DNA from 4 places in the Arthrobacter sp. 49Tsu3.1M3 genome. Region 1 is predicted to be linked to each of the others. Evidence: riboswitches for the same ligand, from Rfam matches in the RefSeq annotation. Region 1 holds a riboswitch; each other region holds the start of a gene.
What was found. A riboswitch is a leader RNA that binds a small molecule or an ion and turns the genes downstream of it on or off. The one in region 1 is predicted to bind S-adenosylmethionine.
Positions count from the first base shown of each region.

Region 2: another riboswitch for S-adenosylmethionine. It lies ahead of B5X90_RS05415 (DUF1737 domain-containing protein); the one in region 1 lies ahead of B5X90_RS07510 (bifunctional o-acetylhomoserine/o-acetylserine sulfhydrylase).
Region 3: another riboswitch for S-adenosylmethionine. It lies ahead of B5X90_RS11395 (aminotransferase class V-fold PLP-dependent enzyme); the one in region 1 lies ahead of B5X90_RS07510 (bifunctional o-acetylhomoserine/o-acetylserine sulfhydrylase).
Region 4: another riboswitch for S-adenosylmethionine. It lies ahead of B5X90_RS18005 (methionine ABC transporter ATP-binding protein); the one in region 1 lies ahead of B5X90_RS07510 (bifunctional o-acetylhomoserine/o-acetylserine sulfhydrylase).

Region 1 covers NZ_FUZD01000004.1:191,914-197,000, reverse strand. The annotation lists gene B5X90_RS07530 (imidazolonepropionase) at 1-999, shown strand, start outside; gene B5X90_RS07525 (histidine phosphatase family protein) at 1,006-1,686, opposite strand; gene B5X90_RS07520 (CPBP family intramembrane glutamic endopeptidase) at 1,796-2,563, shown strand; gene B5X90_RS07515 (VOC family protein) at 2,682-3,320, opposite strand; SAM riboswitch class IV at 3,489-3,604, shown strand; gene B5X90_RS07510 (bifunctional o-acetylhomoserine/o-acetylserine sulfhydrylase) at 3,666-4,982, shown strand.
Region 2 covers NZ_FUZD01000003.1:70,069-75,155, forward strand. The annotation lists gene B5X90_RS05400 (hypothetical protein) at 1-290, shown strand, start outside; gene B5X90_RS05405 (O-succinylhomoserine sulfhydrylase) at 356-1,564, opposite strand; gene B5X90_RS05410 (rhodanese-like domain-containing protein) at 1,561-1,983, opposite strand; gene B5X90_RS05415 (DUF1737 domain-containing protein) at 1,980-2,291, opposite strand; SAM riboswitch class IV at 2,304-2,418, opposite strand; gene B5X90_RS05420 (ATP-grasp domain-containing protein) at 2,737-3,702, shown strand; gene B5X90_RS05425 (aminodeoxychorismate lyase) at 3,713-4,681, opposite strand; gene cls (cardiolipin synthase) at 4,775-5,087, shown strand, end outside.
Region 3 covers NZ_FUZD01000008.1:136,127-141,213, reverse strand. The annotation lists gene B5X90_RS11405 (ribosome small subunit-dependent GTPase A) at 1-877, shown strand, start outside; gene hisN (histidinol-phosphatase) at 954-1,784, shown strand; SAM riboswitch class IV at 1,862-1,975, shown strand; gene B5X90_RS11395 (aminotransferase class V-fold PLP-dependent enzyme) at 2,010-3,485, shown strand; gene B5X90_RS11390 (class I SAM-dependent methyltransferase) at 3,567-4,361, shown strand; gene B5X90_RS11385 (Nramp family divalent metal transporter) at 4,529-5,087, shown strand, end outside.
Region 4 covers NZ_FUZD01000022.1:44,394-49,480, reverse strand. The annotation lists gene acs (acetate--CoA ligase) at 1-1,989, opposite strand, end outside; gene B5X90_RS18010 (CoA-binding protein) at 2,295-2,720, shown strand; SAM riboswitch class I at 2,818-2,908, shown strand; gene B5X90_RS18005 (methionine ABC transporter ATP-binding protein) at 3,048-3,857, shown strand; gene B5X90_RS18000 (methionine ABC transporter permease) at 3,850-4,515, shown strand; gene B5X90_RS17995 (LLM class flavin-dependent oxidoreductase) at 4,562-5,087, shown strand, end outside.

The DNA of each region.
Region 1 (5,087 bases):
ACGGCCGAGTTCGAGGCCCGGATGGCGGGGGAGACCTACAGCGCCGGCGGGATCGCCGTCACCACCGACGCCACCCGGAGCACGAGCGACTTCGACCTCACCCGGCTGGCGATGGGCCGCGTCGCGGAGGCGGTGTCGCAGGGCACCACCTACCTGGAGACCAAGACCGGCTACGGCCTGGACGTCGAGAACGAGGCCCGCAGCGCCCGCATCGCCTCCACCGTGGCGGACGAGGTGACCTACCTGGGGGCGCACCTCGTTCCTGCCGGGATGGACGCGGAGGAATACACGGAGCTGGTCTGCGGGCCGATGCTCACCGCCGTCCGGCCCTACGCCCGCTGGGCCGACGTCTTTTGCGAGCAGGGCGCCTTCAACGAGGACCAGTCCCGCCGGGTGCTGCTGGCCTGCAAGGCCGCCGGGCTGGGCCTGCGCGTCCACGGCAACCAGCTCGGCGAGGGCCCCGGCGTCCGGCTGGCGGTGGAAGTCGGTGCCGCCAGCGTGGACCACGTGAACTACCTGTCGGCCGGGGACGTCGATGCCCTCGCCGGCAGCTGGGCCGGCTGGGACGCCGCCGGCGGCAGCGGCACGCGGGGCACGGTTGCCACGTGCCTGCCGGCCTGCGATCTTTCCACCCGGCAGCCGCTGGCCCCCGGCCGGGAACTGCTCGACGCCGGTGTGCAGCTGGCGCTGGCCTCCAACTGCAACCCCGGCACGTCGTACACCAGCTCCATGGCGTTCTGTGTCACCACCGCCGTGCTGCAGATGCGGCTCAGCGTCCACGAGGCGGTGCGCGCCGCGACCTACGGCGGCGCGCTGGCCCTGCGCCGGGAGTCCGGGAACGACGTCGACGGCGGCCGCGCGGTGGGCTCGATCGCCGTCGGACACCGTGCGGACCTGCACCTGCTCAACGCGCCTTCCGCCACGCACCTGGCCTACCGGCCCGGCATCCCTTTGACGCACGCGGTGTGGCGCGCCGGCGTGGCGCAGCCGGTCCGCTGACGGGCCTTAGAACATCATGGGCGGTGCGTCCAGGACGGTCTCGTCCACGCGCCTCTTCTCCCACTGTGTGAAGGGCTTGTCGAGCTCGTACTTGCCGTGCGAGGTGCGCAGCAGGGTGCGGACCTCGGCGTTCTCGGGGTTGTTCAGGGACTCGAAATATTCCACCGACCAGTGGAACCAGCGCATGCAGAACAGCCGCATGGTCAATCCGTGCGTCACGAACAGCGCGTTCGGGGCATTGCCGGGCCTGGACCAGTGCCGGTACAGGGTTTCCATGAAGGAAGAAATCCTGTCATACACATCGGAACCGGACTCGCCCTCGCGGAAGCGGTAGAAGAAGTGCCCGTAGGCGTTGCGGAGCTCCTTCTGGTCCTCGATGTCGCCGGCGATCTGGAAATTGGCCCAGTCCTGTTCGCGCAGGCGCGGTTCCTCGATCACCCGCTCGACGAGCGGGCCGAGATTCAGCGCCTCGAGGGTCTGGTAGGCGCGCAGATACGGTGAGACGTAGACGCACACCGGGCGGCCGTCCAGCTGGCGCCGGACTTCCTCCCCGGCCGCGGTGGCCTGCTCCAGGCCCAGCGCGGTCAACGGGATCCGGTAGTCCGGAACACGGTTGTAGATCGAGGTGTCGGCATTGGCGGCAGACTGGCCGTGCCGGATCATGATGATTTTCCGGGGCGCACTCATAATCCCCAAGCATAGGGCTCCCAAAAGCAGGTGCCGCAGGCAAAACCCCGTTCGGCCGGCGCCACGCGGGCACCAGCAAACTATCGGCAAGTGCAGGCAAGATAGAACCATGTTGGTTCCCTCCCGCCGCCGGCTGCGGTTCGAAGTGTTGATTGTCCTGGGGTTGTCGCTGGGGCAGTCCGCGATCTACTCCCTGGTGCAGTTGCTGGACAAGATGACCACGGCGCCGCTGGCCCAGGGCACATCCACCCTGAACCGCTCACAGAGCGCACGCGAATACTTCGACCTCACCTACCAGTTGCTGGACATCATCTTCGCCCTGGTGCCGGTGGCCCTCGTGATCTATTTCCTCACCGAGCACTGGCCGGCCGGGGAGCGCGGAACCTCGGCGTTCCGAAGGATCGGTTTCGACTTCGCCCGGCCCGGCAAGGACCTCCTGCAGGGTCTCGGACTCGCCGCGCTCATCGGCATTCCGTCCCTGGGGCTCTACGCCGCCGGCCGGGCGCTGGGGATCACGACGGCGATCATCCCCAGCGCCCTGGACGCGTACTGGTGGACCGTGCCGGTGCTGGTCCTGTCCGCGATCCGGCACGCGGTGGTCGAGGAAGTGATCGTGGTCGCGTACCTGCTGGACCGGCTCGGGAAACTGGGCTGGAGCGTGCCGGCGGCCATCGCCGCCAGCGCCCTGCTCCGCGGCAGCTATCACCTGTACCAGGGGTTCGGGCCGTTCATCGGCAACGCGGTGATGGGCGTCGTCTTCGCGCTGGTCTACACGCGGACCAAACGGGTGATGCCGCTGGTGATCGCCCACGCCATCCTGGACACTGTGGCGTTCGTGGGGTTCAGCCTGTTCGGCAAGGCCGTGGGCCTGGGCTGATGGTGCTGGTTGTACTGCCGGCGCCATCGCCCGGCCTTAAATGATCTCGGCCGCCGTCTCCTAGGTGACAACGTTGGCACCTAAGAGATGGCGGCCGAAGCGTGGGGCAGGTGGAGCGTTAGATCGTGACCGCTCCGGAGGCGGTCTCGAAGGTGACAGAGAGGATGCCGGGAGTACCGTGCGGCGCGATCCAGTTCACGGCGACGTCTTCCAGCGGCTTTTCAACTGGTTCGCCCAGCCACTCCGTGACGCGCGCGGCCGAACCGGCAATGGTCAGTGCGGACATCTTGACATCGCTCGCGTAGGCGTTGGACGGGTGCAGTTCCGGGTCGCCCTCCCACTTGAGCATGTACGGCACCTGGGGGTCGGCGATGAGCCCCAGGATGCCGATCTGCTTCCAGACCAGTTCGCGGCCGTCGGGAAACTTCCGGTTGCCGTTGACGGCGGCGCGGCCGAGCCGCTCCTCGAACGGGGCCAGGTCGTCAACCTCGACGCACCAGCCCATCCAGCCGCCGCCGGCCTCGGAGCGTGCCCGGACGGCCTGGCCGAACGGGGCCTTGTCGGAGGCCGGGTGGTTCAGGACCTCCACGACTTCCAGGTACTTGTGTCCCGCGAGCGGGATAATCATGTTGCGTGTCCCGAAACGGGGGTGCACTCCACCCTTCACGGCTTCAACGCCGAGGGCAGACGCAATACGTTCAGTGGTGGCTGCCAAGCCATCGTGTTCACAGGCGTAAGAGACGTGATCCATGCGCATGCCATCATCTTGGCACTTTGTGATGGACCTCTCAGCTTAGGCTCCCCTAACCGTCATGGGACGTCCCGGGGCGCCGAACGCGGCGCCCCGATGCTCCGTCACGGCGGCCGTCTTCATCTTCGTCACAAAGCTATCCAGGGCTGCGCCGCCATTCCTACACTGAAGCCAGGTCATGAGTGCCAGCGCACAGCCCCGGCTTGCTGGCCGGCAACCCTCGTATCGCGGTGGGGTGCCCCGGGTGAAGACCTGGCCGTCCGGCGCCCGCCGGAGGGCAAGCGCGGCGCCTGTTCCGGTTCGGGCCGAAAGCCCCGGCCGGTGCTGTGCCCAGTGACTCGAGGAGCACCAATGTCCAACGCCTGGTCCTTTGAAACCCGCCAGATCCACGCCGGCCAGGAGCCGGATAGCGCCACCGGCGCGCGTGCCCTGCCCATCTACCAGACGACGTCGTTCGTGTTCCCCAGCGCCGAAAGCGCCGCGAACCGCTTCGCGCTCGCCGAGCTCGCGCCCATCTACACCCGGATCGGCAACCCGACCCAGGACGCCGTCGAACAGCGCGTCGCCAGCCTGGAAGGCGGCCTCGCGGCGCTGCTGCTCAGCTCCGGCCAGGCCGCCGAGACGTTCGCGATCCTCAATATCGCCGAGGCCGGCGACCACGTGGTGGCCAGCCCCAGCCTCTACGGCGGTACCTACAACCTGCTCGCGCACACGCTGAAGAAGTTCGGCATCTCCGTTACCTTCGTGGCAGACCCGGACAACCTGGACCAGTGGCGGGACGCCGTCCAGCCCAACACCAAGCTGTTCTTCGGCGAAGTGGTCTCCAACCCCCGCCAGGACGTGCTGGACATCGAGGGCGTCTCCGGCGTGGCGCACGAGGCCGGCGTGCCGCTGGTGGTAGACAACACGCTCTCCACCCCCTACCTGATCCGGCCGATCGAGTGGGGCGCGGACATCGTGGTGCATTCCGCCACCAAGTACCTCGGCGGGCACGGCGCCGCAATCGCCGGCGTGATCGTGGACTCCGGCAACTTCGACTTCGGGAAGGACCCGGAGCGGTTCCCCGGCTTCAACAGCCCGGACCCCACCTACAACGGCCTGGTCTACGCCCGCGACCTCGGAGCCGACGGCGCGCTGGGCGCGAACCTCTCCTACATCCTTAAGGCCCGGGTCCAGCTCCTGCGCGACCTTGGCTCCGCGGTGTCCCCGTTCAACGCCTTCCTCATCGCCCAGGGCATCGAAACGCTGAGCCTGCGCGTCGAGCGCCACGTGGCCAACGCCACGAAGGTGGCGCAATGGCTGGAGGGGCGGGACGACGTCGAATCGGTCGCCTACGCCGGGCTGCCGTCCAGCCCCTGGTACGAGCGCGGCCGCAAGTACGGGCCCAAGGGGACCGGCGCCGTCGTGGCGTTCAACATTGCCGGGGGAGCGGAGGCCGGCAAGCGGTTCGTCGACGCCCTCGAACTGCATTCGCACGTCGCGAACATCGGCGATGTCCGGTCGTTGGTGATCCATCCGGCGTCGACCACCCACAGCCAGCTCTCGCCCGAACAGCAGGTGATCGCCGGGGTGAATCCCGGGCTGGTGCGGCTTTCGGTGGGACTGGAGCACATTGACGACATCCTCGCGGACCTCGACGCCGGATTCCGCGCGGCCAAGTCCGCCTAGGCGCCCCGGCGGCCGGTCTCTCCTGGATGAGGGCGGCCGGCCGCCGGGCTGTCACATGGAAGTCACAATCTTCGTGATATCCGCACCCTCTTTCGTAGACTCGTA
Region 2 (5,087 bases), on a different contig from region 1:
ACTACGGGCTGCTCGCCGCGGCCGCGGACCGGCTGGTCTTGTGGGACTACTTCGGGCTCAACGACGCCGCGCCGTCCTACTCCGCCGAACTGGCCGCGGCCATGGCGAAGCGGTCGGGGAAGTTCGCCATCTCGGTCGGGATGTGGGCCAAGGACGGGCGCATCTCCGCCGCGGACCTGGCGGCCGGGCTGGAGGCGTCCGTCTCCGGCGGGGCGGCCGCCGTCGCCGTCACACCGTCCAGCATGCTCGACGACGACGCCTGGCGGGCGCTCAAAGCGGCCTGGACCTGAGCGGTCATGGCCCCGGGCCTGCTTGAGCGCCTGACCTGCTTGAGCGCCTGGACCTACTTGAGCGCTTAGACCTGCTTGAGCGCCTGGCCGAGGTCGCGGATGAGGTCCTCGACGTCCTCCAGGCCCACCGAAAGCCTGACCACGCCGTCGCTGAGCCCGATCGCCGCGCGGCCTTCCGGGCCCATCGCGCGGTGCGTGGTGGTGGCCGGGTGCGTGATGAGCGTCTTGGCATCGCCCAGGTTGTTGGAGATGTCGATGATCCGCAGCGCGTCCAGGAGGGCGAACGCGGCCTGCTTCGCCGTGCGACCGGGGGAGGGCTGCAGCTCCAGGGTGAGCACGGTCCCGCCGGCCTTCATCTGCTGCACTGCGAGTGGGTATTGGGGGTGGGACGGCAGCAGCGGGTACTTTACCCAGCTGACCGCAGGCTGCCCCTCGAGCCATTCGGCCAGCCGCAGCGCGGAGGCCGAGGAATGGTTGACGCGCAGCGCCATGGTCTCCAGGCCCTTGGTGAGCACCCAGGCGTTGAACGCCGAAAGCGCCGGACCGGTGTGCCGCATGAGCTGCTTGACGGGCCCGTCGATGAATTCCCTGGTGCCCAGGATGGCCCCGCCCAGGACGCGGCCCTGGCCGTCGATGTGTTTGGTGCCGGAGTAGACCACCACGTCCGCGCCGAGGTCGCCGCAGCGCTGGAGCAGCGGGGTGGCGAAGACGTTGTCTACCACCACCGTGGCGCCGGCTTCGTGCGCCAGTTTGCTCACGGCGGCGATGTCCACGATTTCCTGCATGGGGTTCGACGGCGACTCGAAGAACACCGCCGTGGTCGGCTCGGACAGCGCCGATTGCCACTGTTCCAGGTCCGGGCCGTCCACGAAGACTGTCTCGACACCCCAGCGCGGCAGGATCTCGTTGAGGATCACGAAGCACGAGCCGAACAGCGAGCGGGCCGCGACCACCCGGTCGCCGGCCGCCAACAGCGCGCCCAGGGCGGTGAACACGGCGGACATGCCGGACGCGGTCGCGAAACACGCCTCCGTTCCCTCGAGCAGCCGGAGCCGCTCCTGGAAGGTGGCGACGGAGGGGTTGCCGTAGCGGGAGTAGACGAAGCGCTCGTCCTCCCCGGTGAACGCGCGCTCGGCGGCCGCCGCGGACTCGTAGACGAATCCTGAGTTGAGGAAGATCGGCTCGGTGGTTTCCTGGAAGCCGGTGCGGTCAAGGCCGCCACGGACGGCCTGGGTGTCGGCCGCCCAGCCGGCGGCGTCGGGATTGAAAGTCACTTGATCTTTCCGGGGTTGGTGGGCAGGCCGCGGTTCTTCCAGCCATTGACGGTGCGTTCGCCAAAGCGGTCGGTCTCGCCTTCGAAGCCCTCAAGGACGTTGTACGAGGTGTAGCCGGCGGCCGTCGCGGCCGTCGCGGCGGAGATCGACCGGGCGCCGGAACGGCAAAGGAACACCAGTTCGACGCCGGTGTCCGCCGGCGCCTGCTGCCTTAGCTGTTCCACGAAGTGCGGGTTCGGCGTGCCGCCGGCAAGGTTCCACTGGATAAAGAGCGGATCGTTGCCGCCTTCGCCCGCGGCCGCAGTGTCCGGGATGCCGATGTGGGCCCATTCGCCCTCGGTCCGGACATCCACCAGGATGGCTCCCGCCTCAAGCTTGGCCCACGCCTCCTGCGGGCTGAGGTCTCCGGCGTAGCTCATGCGTGGCCCGCGAAGGCCCCGTCGGCGCCAAACTCGTCGGCGTCGAGCTCATCAACCGCATTGGCGACGGCGGCGTCCGCACTGGCAATCGCGGCCGGCAGGACCAGCGCCTGCGCCACGATCACGGTGCTTCCGTTGAAGCTGGCGGCGGGGCTTCCATGCAGCACGTAGCCTTCGGCCAGGGCGGCTGACACCCGCTCGCAGAAGGCGCGGTCATCCGCGCCGGTGAACAGGCGGTAGGCCAGCCTCTCCTCGCCGCCGGGTGCGGTGCCGGGTGCGGCTGTTGTGGGTATTGACGTGTCGGGCACGACGGATCTCCTCTTTCACGCTTGCAGCTCGAATGGTCGATATGCCGAGTATTCACCTGAGGCACCCCGCCGCGAAAGGGAGGGTTGCCGACCGGCCAGTCAGGGCTTGGCACCGGTTCTCATTACTCCCCAAAAACGTAACACCTGCGACGCCGGCCCGCACCGCCGCCGTCGTCATGTTCCGTAACCGGGCCGCGGCCCGGGCGAGTAGTGGCGGGCTCCAGTTTCGGGTACAGCCCACTCGTGTCTGCCGGGACGTTTCGCCGTCTACTGGGGGGATTAGGTCCGACGGGTCGGGCGCAACGGCAGGTGATTCGAGCACTGTGTGAATCGAGCAGCCCGTGAATCGACTCGTCTGTCCATCAACAGGCTGTCTGAGAATCGGTGGCTGGAACGGTCGGAGCCGCAGCCGCGGTCCGGCCGGTCACGGCGGAATGGAGCAATCGTGGGCCCGCGCATACTCGTTACCGGGATTACAAGCGCCGCCGGACGGGCCGTCGCGGCCCAGCTCGAAGCCCGGGGCCTCCCGTACCTCGGCTCCGACGCCCGCGCCGACACCCGCGCCGACACCCGCCAGGGCGGGGAGGCTCCCGCCGCCGCGGTCAGGCTCCTGCCGGCGACGAACCCGGACATGATCCTGGACCTGCGCCGGGTGGTGGACCGCGAAGCCATCAACGTCATCATTCCGACCCTCACCGTGGAACTCCCGGTCCTCGCCGCGGCCCGCGCCGGATTCGCCCAGGACGTGCGGATCATCGTGGCCGACCCCGCCGCGGTGGCCCTCGCCAACGACCACCTGTTCACCACCTGGGCGCTGCAGGCAGCCGGCATCCCGGTGCCCCGGTTCGCGGTTCCGGGCGACCTCGCCGCCGCGCCGGCATCCCTCGCCGGCCTCAGCGGCCCCGTGGTGGTCAAGCCGCGGGTCTTCAAAGGCTCCCACGGTATCCACCTGCTGGCCGGAACCGACTCCGTTAGCTGGAAGAACATGCCGGCGGGGCAACTGGTCCAGGAATTTATCCCGGGCGCCGACTACGTGTGCCTGGTGTTCGGCACCCCGGCACGCAACGCGATGGCGCCGGTGGCGGTGGTCCTGGAGAAGACCAGGACTCCGTATGGGCGCGCCGGCAGCGACGAGGTCAGCCGCAGGGTGCCGGCGAACCAGGCCGGGGATGTGCGCAAGCTGGGCCTGGCCGCCGTCCGCACGCTCGGGCTGACCGGGCCGGTCCAGGTCCAGATCCGCCGCCGCACCGACGGAACGCCCGTGGTGCTGGGTGTCTGCGCGACCCTGGGGGAGAACAGCACCTGGGCCCCGGAAATGCTCGACGCCGTGCTGGCAACGTTCATGCTCCCGGCGTTCAACCCGGCCTCGTTCCGCCGGTGCCCGGCAGTGCCCGCGGACGCCCTGGGGTGAGCCCGCGTTACTATTCGATGGTCGCGAAGAGGGCGTTGAGTTCGGCCGTCAGCTGGCGCCGCAGTTCCGGGGTGCCGATTTCCTGCCCGTCGATGTGGTTCACCGGGGCCAAAAGCCGGATGCTGGAGATCAGCCAGACCGCGTCGGCGTCCAGCAGGTCTTTCGGCTCCAGCGGGCCGTAGCCCAGCTCCCAGCCGGCGGCCTTGGCGGCGGTGAAAAGGGCGCCTTGTGACGTGCCGGGCAGGATGCCGCTGTCCAGCTGGGGCGTGATGAGCCGCCGGATGGTGCGGACGCCGCCGGCGCCGTCGTCCGAGGTTTCCAGGTGCGCCAGCAGAACGGTCGACGTCGGACCCTCCAGCACCCGGCCGTCGGCGGACGTGAAGATGACGTCGTCGGCGCCCTGCCGGTGGGCGTAGCGCAGCGCTGCCATGTTCACGGCGTAGGAAAGGGTCTTGGCGCCGAGCAGGAGCCACGGGGCGCGCTCGCCGACTTCACTGTCGTAGCCGCGGTCGAGCAGGATCACGTCGATCCCGGTCTCGCGCTGCCGCCGGCCCGCGGCCGCAGGGGCGGAGGCCTGGACCCAGCACGTGGGGGCAGCCGCGCCCTCCGGCCCACGGGTGACAATCAGCTTCACCACCACCTCATCCTGCTCCGCGCCGCCCGTTGCGGCCGCGGCGGGTTCCTGCCCCCGGAACTCGCGGATGGCGGTTTCCACCGCCCGCCGCCATGCGTCCTCGGCGGGGATGTCCAGCTCCAGCAGCCGGGCCGAGCCCGCCAGCCGGGTCAGGTGCGCCTGGATCTTGCGGGGCCTGCCGCCGACGGCCAGCAGGGATTCGAAAACACCGTCGCCGCGGGTGGCGCCAAGGTCCGTGGCCATCAGCTGCGGCTGCGACGCGTCGGCAACCCGGCCGCCGTGGAACGCCGGGTCGAGGAAGACCAGAACGGTCGCGGGCGCGGGAACAGGGGCAGGAGTGGTCATGGCTAAAGCTTAGTCTCGGTGGTCCCGGGATAGGATTTGGTCACTGCCCGTTCGGAACTGTTCCGCGTGGCTTGTACGTTGAGGGGTTCGCCTGTGTTTTGGCCATTTCCGCTGGCGGAGACTTTACCGTCCTGGGCGATTCTGATTTTGACCGTGATCGACTTCGCCATCCGAGTGCTGGCACTGGGCATCATCCCCGGAAACCGGCGGCCCACCACCGCGATGGCGTGGCTGCTGGGCATCTTCATCGTGCCCACCATCGGCCTGCTCCTGTTCCTGCTGTTCGGCAACTTCCGGCTCTCCCGCAAGCGCCGCGCGCAGCAGGACGCGGTCAATACCCGGGTGCGCGCCGGGACCTCGGAACTGGCGATGCTGGAAAGCCGCTATGCCGGACCCGAATGGGTGG
Region 3 (5,087 bases), on a different contig from region 1:
CGTCTCCCTCGTCGGGGATGTCACCGGTGAGCCCGACACCCTCGCGCGGCTGGTCAAGATCCAGGACCGCAAGACGCTGCTGCGCCGCAGTGCCGACGACACGGACCCGATCGAACGCGCCGTCGTGGCCAACGCCGACCAGCTGGTTGTGGTGGTCGCCGCCGCCAACCCCGAGCCGCGGACCGGTTTCATCGACCGTGCGCTGGTGGCCGCGTACGACGCCGGCATTGAGCCGCTGCTGCTCGTCACCAAGGCCGACGTCAAGGATCCCGCCGAGCTGCTGTCCAACTACCAGCACCTCGACTTCCCCGTCATCATCTCCAAGACCGCCGACTCCGCCGCTTCCGGCATCGACGCCCGCTCCGACGACGGACTTTCGGCCCGGCTCGACAAGGACGCGGTGTCCCAGCTGCGCGACTACCTCGACGGCAAGGTCACCGTGATGCTGGGCCATTCCGGCGTCGGCAAGTCCACCATGGTCAACGCCCTGACCGGCGCCGAGCGGGCCACGGGAGGCGTGAACGCGGTAACCGGCCGCGGCCGCCACACGTCCTCCTCGGCACTGGCGCTCAAAGTCAACGATGCCCCGGCCGGCAGCTGGATCATCGACACCCCCGGCATCCGGTCCTTCGGCCTGGCCCACGTGGACCCGGACCGGATCCTGCGTTCCTTCCCGGACCTGGAACCCGGCACCGATGATTGCGAACGCGGCTGCAAGCACGACTCCACGGCCGTCAACTGCGGCGTCGACAAGTGGGTTGCGGCCGGGCACGCGGGGCCCTCGGGACCGGCCAGGCTCGCGTCCCTGCGCCGGCTGCTGGGCACGGACCCGCGGATGGAAGCGCAGGAAACCAAGGAACTGGGCACCGTCTCCTAGCCGGACCGGCGGCGGGGCGGCGGCGCCGTGCCGCGGCCTCCCGCCCGGCAGCCAGGTTTGACGGTAGTTTGGAACCATGAGCCAACCCGCTTCGAGCTACAACGATGACCTGCGCCTTGCCCATGTACTGGCAGATTCGGTCGATTCCCAGACCATGAGCCGCTTCAAGGCGCTCGACCTTCGGATCGAGACGAAGCCTGACCTCACACCCGTCACCGATGCCGACAAGTCCGCGGAAGAGGCCATCCGCGGCCAGCTCTCCCGGTCACGTCCGCGTGACGCAGTCCTGGGCGAAGAATTCGGCAGCTCGGGCCACGGCTCCCGCCGGTGGATCATCGACCCGATCGACGGCACGAAGAACTTTGTCCGCGGTGTCCCGGTCTGGGCCACCCTGATCGCCCTCGTCGACGAGGGCGAGCCGGTGGTCGGCGTCGTCAGCGCGCCGGCACTGGGCAAGCGCTGGTGGGCCGCCAAGGGTGCAGGCGCCTACACGGGCCGCTCGCTCGCCGCCGCCACACGGTTGAAGGTATCCAACGTCTCCAATCTCGAGGACGCCTCGCTGTCCTACTCCAGCCTTGGCGGCTGGAAGGAACGCGGGAACCTGGATGAGTTCCTGGGTCTGACCGAGGAAGTGTGGCGGACCCGCGCCTACGGTGACTTCTGGTCATACTGCCTCGTGGCCGAGGGCGCTGTGGACATCGCCTGCGAACCCGAGCTGAACCTGTACGACATGGCAGCCCTGGTGCCGATCGTGACCGAGGCCGGCGGCCGCTTCACCTCGCTCGAAGGCGAGGACGGTCCCTTCGGCGGCAACGCCCTGGCCACCAATTCGATCCTGCACTCGGAAGTCCTCAAGCGGCTCAACCCCGGGCTCGACGACCTCTTCCAGGCGCACCCGAACAACTGAACCGCGCCCGTAATAATCCGCTTCACAATCGGTGCCCGCCTTTTCCCCGGCTGCGCCGATGTCCTACGCTCGATGCAGGTCACGAGTGCCAGCGCTAAACCCCGGTTTGCTGGCCGGCAACCCTCCAGTCGCGGTGGGGTGCCCCGGGTGACGACCTGGCCGGTCCGGAACGGACCCGGCAAGCGCGGATTCCCACGGTGTGGGGTCCTGTTCGAGTGAGGTCCCATGACAACTGCCATTTTTCCCGTTGCCACTGAATTCCATGCTGCTGGTGCAGAACAGTCCGCAGGGCAGGCTGATGGCCGCCAGGCCCTCGCGGCCCGCCCGCTGGCAGCCGTCACCGGGGCCGAAATCCAGGCACCGCTGATCACCGGCGGCCACGCGCGCTACGCCAACCTTGACTACGGCGCCTCCGCCCCGGCCCTGTCCGTGGTCTCGGCCTACCTGAATGAAATCCTGCCGTACTACGCAAGCGTGCACCGCGGCGCCGGCTACGCATCGCAGATCAGCACTTCCGTCTACGAGAACGCCCGGGACATCGTGCGGGACTTCGTGGGCGGCCGGCCCGACGATTCCGTGATCTTCACCCGCAACACCACCGATTCCCTGAACCTGCTGGCCGGCTGCCTGCCGCTGCGCGACGGGCGGGCCGCGGGCGAGGTCCTCTACCTCGACATCGAACACCACGCCAACCTCCTGCCCTGGCAGAATGTCCCGCACCGCAGCGTCGTGGCCGCCGCCACCCTCGCGGCCACCGTGGACCGCCTGCGCGACGAACTCGCCCGCGGCGGCGTCAGCCTGCTGGCCGTCACCGGCGCCTCCAACGTCACCGGCGAGATCCTCCCGATCCGCACCCTGGCCGCCCTGGCGCACGAATACGGCGCCAGGATCGTCGTCGACGCCGCGCAGCTCGCCCCGCACCGGCGGATCAATATCGCCGCGGACGACGTCGACTACCTCGCCTTCTCGGGGCACAAGCTGTACGCCCCGTTCGGCGCCGGCGTGCTGGTGGGGCGGACGGACTGGCTCGACGCCGGCACCCCGCACCTGGCCGGCGGCGGCGCGGTCCGCGATGCCCGGCTCGACTCCGTCAGCTGGACCACAGGGCCTGCCCGGCACGAGGGTGGCTCGCCGAACGTCCTCGGCGCGGCGGCCCTCGCCCGCGCCACCCAGGTCATTGCGGCCCTGGACCCGGAGCAGTGGCAGGCCCACGAGGACGCCATCCGGTCCTTCCTCGTCGAGGGCCTCCAGGGCATCGAGGGAGTAACCGTGCACCGGATCTTTGCCGATTCGGCGTCCGGGTCTTCCTCTGCTTCTTCCGCTGGAAGCGATCACCCGGACACCGGCACGATCGGCGTCGTGAACTTTTCCGTGGAAGGCTACGACGCCGGACTGGTCGCCGCCTACCTGTCGGCCGAACACGGCATTGGCCTGCGCGACGGCCGCTTCTGCGCCCACCCGCTGCTCAAGCGGCTCGGCCTGCCCGCCGGTTCCCTGCGGGCCAGCTTCGGCCTCGGCTCACGGCTGGAGGACGCCGAACGCCTGCTGGCCGGACTGCAGCAGCTGCGGCAGAACGGACTCGGCTGGGATTACGTGGTGGACGCCGGCCGCTGGGTGCCGGCCAACGATACCCGCAGCTACCCGCACTGGGCGCCGAACACCCCGGGCACCGCCGGCGCTGCGCCCTGCACCCTCGACTAGGGCAGGACCAGGGCCCGGCGCGGGTGCGGTAAATTCGAAGGGTATCTGAAACCAGCAGGACCTTCCCGAAGGAGATCGCACGTGGCAAGCGCCGGCCCCAGGCTGCACAGCGGACCGAAGCTGCACAACGGACCAAAACTGCACAGCGAGCGGCGCCAGGAACTCGGACAAAGCTTCCAGGACGGCGGCGAGCACTACGAACGCGTCCGCCCCGGCTATCCGCAGGAGTCGGCCGACTGGCTGGTCCCGGCGGGAGCCAGGGACGCCGCGGACATTGGCGCGGGCACCGGGAAGTTCACTTCCCTTTTGGCGGAACGCGGACTGGGCACGGTGGCCGTGGACCCCTCTGCCGACATGCTCGGGCAGTTGCGCCGGACCCTGCCGGACGTCACGGCCATCGAGGGCAGCGCCGAGGACACCGGTCTCGAGCCGGAGTCCTTTGACCTGGTCACGGTCGCCCAGGCGTGGCACTGGTGCGACTCCGGCCTGGCCAGCACCGAGATTGCCCGGATCCTGCGGCCGCACGGCGTGCTGGGCCTGATCTGGAACCAGCTGGACACCAGCGTGCCCTGGGTGCACAGGCTCTCCCGGATCATGCACGCCGGGGACGTGCACAAACCGCACTTCCGTCCGGCCGTGGGCGCCGAGTTCACCGGGCTGGAGAGCCACCTGACGCGCTGGGAGGATTCCGTCACGACGGAGGACATCCAGGAGCTGGCCAAGTCCCGCAGCTACTATCTCGCGGCATCGGACTCCACCCGGGCCAAGGTCACAGCCAACCTCGCCTGGTACCTGCACGAGCACCTGGGGCACACCCCGGGCGAGGTGCTCCGGCTGCCCTACCTGACCCAGACGTGGCGGGCCTTCCGGGCCTGATGCACGCTCACCCCGGACTCCCCCGGATTGCACGCAGCGCCCGCCGGGCCTATTGTTTCGGTATGCCTAATAATTTCTTATAGGCACATGAAACTTTGACACCGGCTGTTTTCCGGCCGGCGCCGATCATCGCGTCACCGCCGACGCGCCAATCACAGGAGCTTGCAGTGCTGGAGGTAACGGGACACGGGCAACCGGCGCAGGACGCCCCCACTTACAAACACCCGGGTGCCCGGAGGGCGCTGATCGGCCTGTTGGGGCCGGCGTTCGTGGCGTCGATCGCCTACGTGGACCCCGGAAACGTGGCCGCCAACCTGACCGCCGGGGCGCAGTACGGCTACCTGCTCGTGTGGGTCCTCGTGGCCGCCAACGTCATGGCAGTCCTCGTCCAGTACCAGTCCGCCAAGCTCGGGATCGTCACCGGAAAGAGCCTTCCGGAGATCCTCGGCGAACGGCTCAAGCCGCTGTGGCGCCGCGCCTTCTGGGTCCAGGCCGAAGTCGTCGCCGCCGCCACCGACCTCGCGGAGGTGGTGGGCGGCGCAATCGCCCTGTACCTGCTCTTCGGCCTGCCCCTCCCCCTTGGCGCCGTGATTGTCGGCGCCGTGTCCATGCTCCTGCTCGCCGTCCAGGCCCGGCAGAAACAGCGGCCGTTCGAATTCATCATCATGTTCCTGCTCGGCATCATCACGGTCGGCTTCCTGGCCGGACTGTTCATCAGCCCGCCCG
Region 4 (5,087 bases), on a different contig from region 1:
CGCCTTCAGCACACCCTGGATGTCGGGGGTGGCCGCCGAATCCTTCAGCACCACGAACGCGACGATCGCGTGGCCGGTCTTTGGGTCCGCAACCGGGCAGACGCCGGCCTCCACAACGTCCGGGTGGGTGACGAGCGCCGATTCGACCTCGATGGTAGAGAGCAGGTGTCCGGAGACGTTGAGGGTGTCGTCCACCCGCCCGAGGATCCAGATGTCGCCGTCGTCGTCATACTTGGCGCCATCACCGGCGAGGAACCAGCCCTGCTCGGCGTATTGGCGCCAGTACGAATCGAAGTAGCGGCGCGGGTTGCCCCAGACGGTCCGGGCGATCGCCGGGCCGGGGGAGTCCACCACGATGAAACCCTGGACGCCGGGCGGTACCGTGTTGCCGGCGTCGTCCACGATGCGCGTGCTGACGCCGGGCAGCGGGCGGGCTGCGCAGCCGGGTTTGAACGCGGTGTCCGTCGGGGCGGGGGAGAGGATGGTGGCGCCGGTTTCGGACTGCCACCAGGTGTCCACTACCGGGGCGGTGCCGGCGCCGATGTTGGTCCGGAACCAGCGCCAGGCCTCGGGGTTGATGGCCTCGCCCACCGTGCCGAGGAGGCGGATGGAGGAGAGGTCGTACCTGTCCGGGACGCCGTCAGGGAACCAGCCCATGAGGGAGCGGACCAGGGTGGGCGCGGTGTAATACTGCGTGACCGCGTAGCGTTCGATGATTTCAAAATGCCGGCCCGGGTGCGGGGTGTTGGGTGTGCCCTCGAAGATGACCTGCGTGGCGCCGTTGGAGAGCGGGCCGTAGAGCTCGTAGGTGTGCGCGGTGACCCAGGCGAGGTCGGCCGTGCACCAGTGCACGTCCTTCTCCCGCAGTGTGGGGTCGGGGTTGCTGAACAGGTGCTCGAAGCTCCAGGACGCCTGTGTGAGGTAGCCGCCGGAGGTGTGGACCAGGCCCTTGGGCTTGCCGGTGGTGCCGGAGGTGTACATGATGAACAGCGGCGTCTCGGCGTCGAACGCTTCGGCTTCGTGAGTCTCGGAAGCGGTGCCGACGGCGTCGTGCCACCACACATCACGGCCCGCGGTCATCGGGACCGTGTCCAGCTCGCCCGCCGGTGTGGTCCGGTTGACCACCAGGACGTGCTCGATGGCGTTGTCGCCGGCGACGGCGGCGTCCGCGTTGTCCTTGACCGGCACGGCGGTGCCGCGGCGGAACTGGCCGTCGGTGGTGACCAGGAGCTTGGCGCCGGTGTCCTCCACCCGGAACTTCAGGGCCTCGGCGGAGAACCCGCCGAAGACCAGGGAATGGATGGCGCCGATGCGGGCCACGGCGAGGGTGATGATCACGGTTTCGGGGATGACGGGGAGGTAGATGACCACCCGGTCGCCCTTGGTGATGCCGAGATCCAGGAGGGCATTGGCGGCCTTGGAGACCTCGCGCTGGAGTTCGGCGTAGGTGACGGCACGGCGGTCACCGGGCTCGCCCTCGAAGTGCAGGGCCACCTTGTCCCCGCGCCCCGCCGCTACGTGGCGGTCGACGCAGTTGTAGGCGACATTGAGTCTGCCCCCTTCGAACCAGGTGATCTGCGGTCCGACGCCGGCCTCGACGTCGGCCGGGACCCGGCGGTGCGCCGTGTGCCAGGGCTTGGCGCGATCCGTTGCTGCGCCAGGCAGGTCCGCCCAGTCGAGGCGGAGAGCCTGGGTTTCCCAGAACGCAACCGTCTCTGCCTGGGCAGTTCCCGCGGTCGCGGCGGCGCCGTGCCGGGGAGGATGGTTTCCGGAGGTGGTGCTGCGGTGACGCGCCGGCCCGTCGGCGGGGACGCCGTGCACTGCGCCGTCCGTGGGCTCGTTCAGGGACCATCCCGAAGAGCCGCGAGAGGAGCCGGGCGCGTCACGCAGCCCTGCTTCGTTCGCCGTCGCGTCCGAAGTGGTTTGTGGGATTGCCTCGGACGCGGTCCGGGCAAAGGTGGGCAGGGCGGAAGAATTCTCAGGGGTCATTGCTGCACTCCATCGGTCCTGGCAGTAGCACCCTTGGTCGCTCCGGCTCCCTCGAATTTCAGCGAAGGAGGGCGGAACGGTTGCGTGGGAATGGTCGTCTCACGTCACCGGGGGTTGCTGCGGCGTCATCGATCCAGGTCTCTCGGCCGCTCGGGATGGTCATTACCTACTAGAGCTTCAGATGCACCATTCCGCAAAATCGGCGCCGGGAGCGCTGTAATATTCGTTCACCCGGCGTGCGTCCGGTCCAGATCATTCATTTATTCGACAATTGTCCGGAAAGGTCGCAGGAGTAAGGTTGATGCATGGCCCATGTTAACGATCCGGCAGTCATTGACCGCCTCATGCGAACCAAAGGCACGTGGGCGGTGGTCGGCCTCACCACCAACGAATGGCGCTCAGCGTTTGACGTCTCCCTTTATGTCCGGGACCGGATGGGCATGACCATCATTCCGGTCAACCTTCCGGGCGACGACGTCCACGGCGAGAAGGGGTACCGTTCCCTGACTGACATCCCTCCGGAGAAGCACCCGATCGACGTCGTGGACTGCTTCGTCAACTCCCACAGGGTGGGGGCCGTCATAGACGAGGCCATCGCAGTAGGCGCCAAGGCCGTCTGGCTGCAGCTGGGCGTCTTCGACGACGCCGCGACGGACCGCGCCAAGGCCGCCGGGCTGGACGTCGTCGTGAACGCGTGCCCCGCCCGCGAAGGCTGGCGCGTGGGCATCTAACGGCCCGGGAATGACGATCAACAGATCGGGAAGAGTCGGTTACAAAATGTGACCGGCTTTTTCAGTATCCGGTCCCTTGCCGTGTGAGATGGACTCGTAACCATCCCGAGCGGCTGAGAGATCTGGCTCCGTGACGCCGCAGCAACCCCCTCCTTTGAGGACGGTGCTACCGCCAGGACCGATGGAGAACCACTGTGTTCTGAGGCTCCGCGGCTTCGCTCAGCGCTGCCCGGAAGCAAGGACCCAGGGCTTTCCTCGGGCGAGCCCGGAGGAAATCATGAACACGCAGACAGCGGCGGCGCCGCGGCCCCGAGCAGGTGGTGGCCTGTGATCGAGATCCAGAACGTCAGCACGTCATTCGCTTCAGCCGCGGGACCTTTCACGGCCGTCGATGACGTCAGCCTGCACATCAGGCGGGGCACCATCCAGGGCATCATCGGGTTCTCCGGCGCCGGCAAATCCACGCTGCTGCGCAACATCAACCTCCTCGAGCGCCCGACGTCGGGCCGCGTCCTGGTGGACGGCGTGGACCTGGTGACCCTGTCCGACGCCGAGCTCCGGACCAAGCGACACGACATCGGCATGATTTTCCAGCACTTTAATCTCCTCAACAACCTCACAGCCCAGGAAAATGTGGAGCTGTCCCTGAAGTTCGCCGGCGTCGGGAAGGCGGAACGCCGGCGGCGGGCCGCCGAAACCCTGGAAATCGTGGACCTCGCCGACAAAGCGGGAACGTATCCGGCCAAACTCTCCGGGGGCCAGAAGCAGCGGGTGGCGATCGCCCGCGCCCTCGCCACCGGGCCCAAGGTGCTGCTCTGCGACGAGCCGACGTCGGCCGTGGATCCCCGGACGACGTCATCGGTCCTGCAGTACCTGGCCGACGTCAACGCCGAATTCGGCATCACAATCGTGGTGGTCACCCACGAGATGAACGTCATCAAGGCCATCGCGGACAACGTCGCGGTCATGGAGGAAGGCCGGGTGGTGGAGCAGTTCGACCTCGCCGAACTCCAGCGCCCCGGCTTCCACCCGGCGACGTCGATCGGCCGCTACCTGGTCTCCGATGAGATCCAGCTGGACCGCTCCGGGAGGGGCACCCACACCACAGCCGCGTCGGAGGGCCTGATCAATGTTTGACCGCATCCTGGAAATCCTGCCCGAAATCGACGTCGCCATGGGACAGACCCTCACCATGCTGCTGGTGGCCATCCCGCTGGCGGTGCTGCTCGGCACACCGCTAGGTGTCCTGCTCTACACCATCGGTCCCAACGGGCTCAAGCACAGGCCAAAGCTGCACCGGGTCCTGGACGGGCTGGTCAACCTGCTCCGCTCGTTCCCGTTCCTGATCCTGCTGATCGCAATCATTCCCGTGACCAGGTTCATTGTCGGCACGACCATCGGCACGGCCGCCGTCATTGTCCCGCTGACCCTCAACGCCATTCCGTATTTCGCCCGCTTTGTGGAACAGAACCTGAGCCAGCTCGGCGGCGGAGTGGTCGAAGCGGCACGGTCCATGGGCGCCAGCCGGTCCCAGATCGTCCGGGACGTCCTGATTGTGGAGGCAAAGCCCGGACTCGTCAGCTCCATCACCATCATGACCGTCAGCTTCATCTCCTACTCGGCGATGGCAGGCCTGGTGGGCGGCGGCGGAATCGGCGACTTCGCCATCCGGTACGGCTATTACCGCTACGAAACGCCGCTCATGATCACCGCGATTGTCCTGATGATCCTGCTGGTCACCATCGTTCAGCTGGGCGGATCCTATGTTGCCCGGCGCCTGGACAAGCGCCTCTGAGCGCCGGCAGCACCCTCTTCCCACCTCCCTCAGCGGAAAGCACCCCATGACGTCAACACCCAGTACCCGTTTCGACGGACCCCGCCCCCGCCTGCTGATCAGCGCCTTCGTGATGAACACGTCCAGCCACATCATGGGCGGCCAGTGGCGGCGCCCGGAAGCCCAGCAGCACCGGTTCAACGAACTCCAGCTCTGGACCGACCTGGCCCGCCAGCTCGAAGACGCCAAGTTTGACGCGATCTTCTTCGCCGACGTCGTCGGTCTGTACGGCGACTACGACGGCGGGTGGGCATCGCTGCTGAAAAAGGGCCTGCAGGTGCCGTCCAACGACCCCCTCATCCTGCTGTCCGCGCTCGCCACCGGAACGCAGGAGATCGGGCTGGCCGCGACGTCGTCGGTAATTCAGAGCCATCCGTTCCAGTTCGCCCGGCAGATGTCCACGCTGGACCACATCAGCGGCGGCCGGGTGGCCTGGAACATCGTCACCAGCGTGCTGGAAAACGCGCACCGGAACTTCAACGCCACCGAGCTGACCAAGCATGACGAACGCTACGACTGGGCGGACGAATACG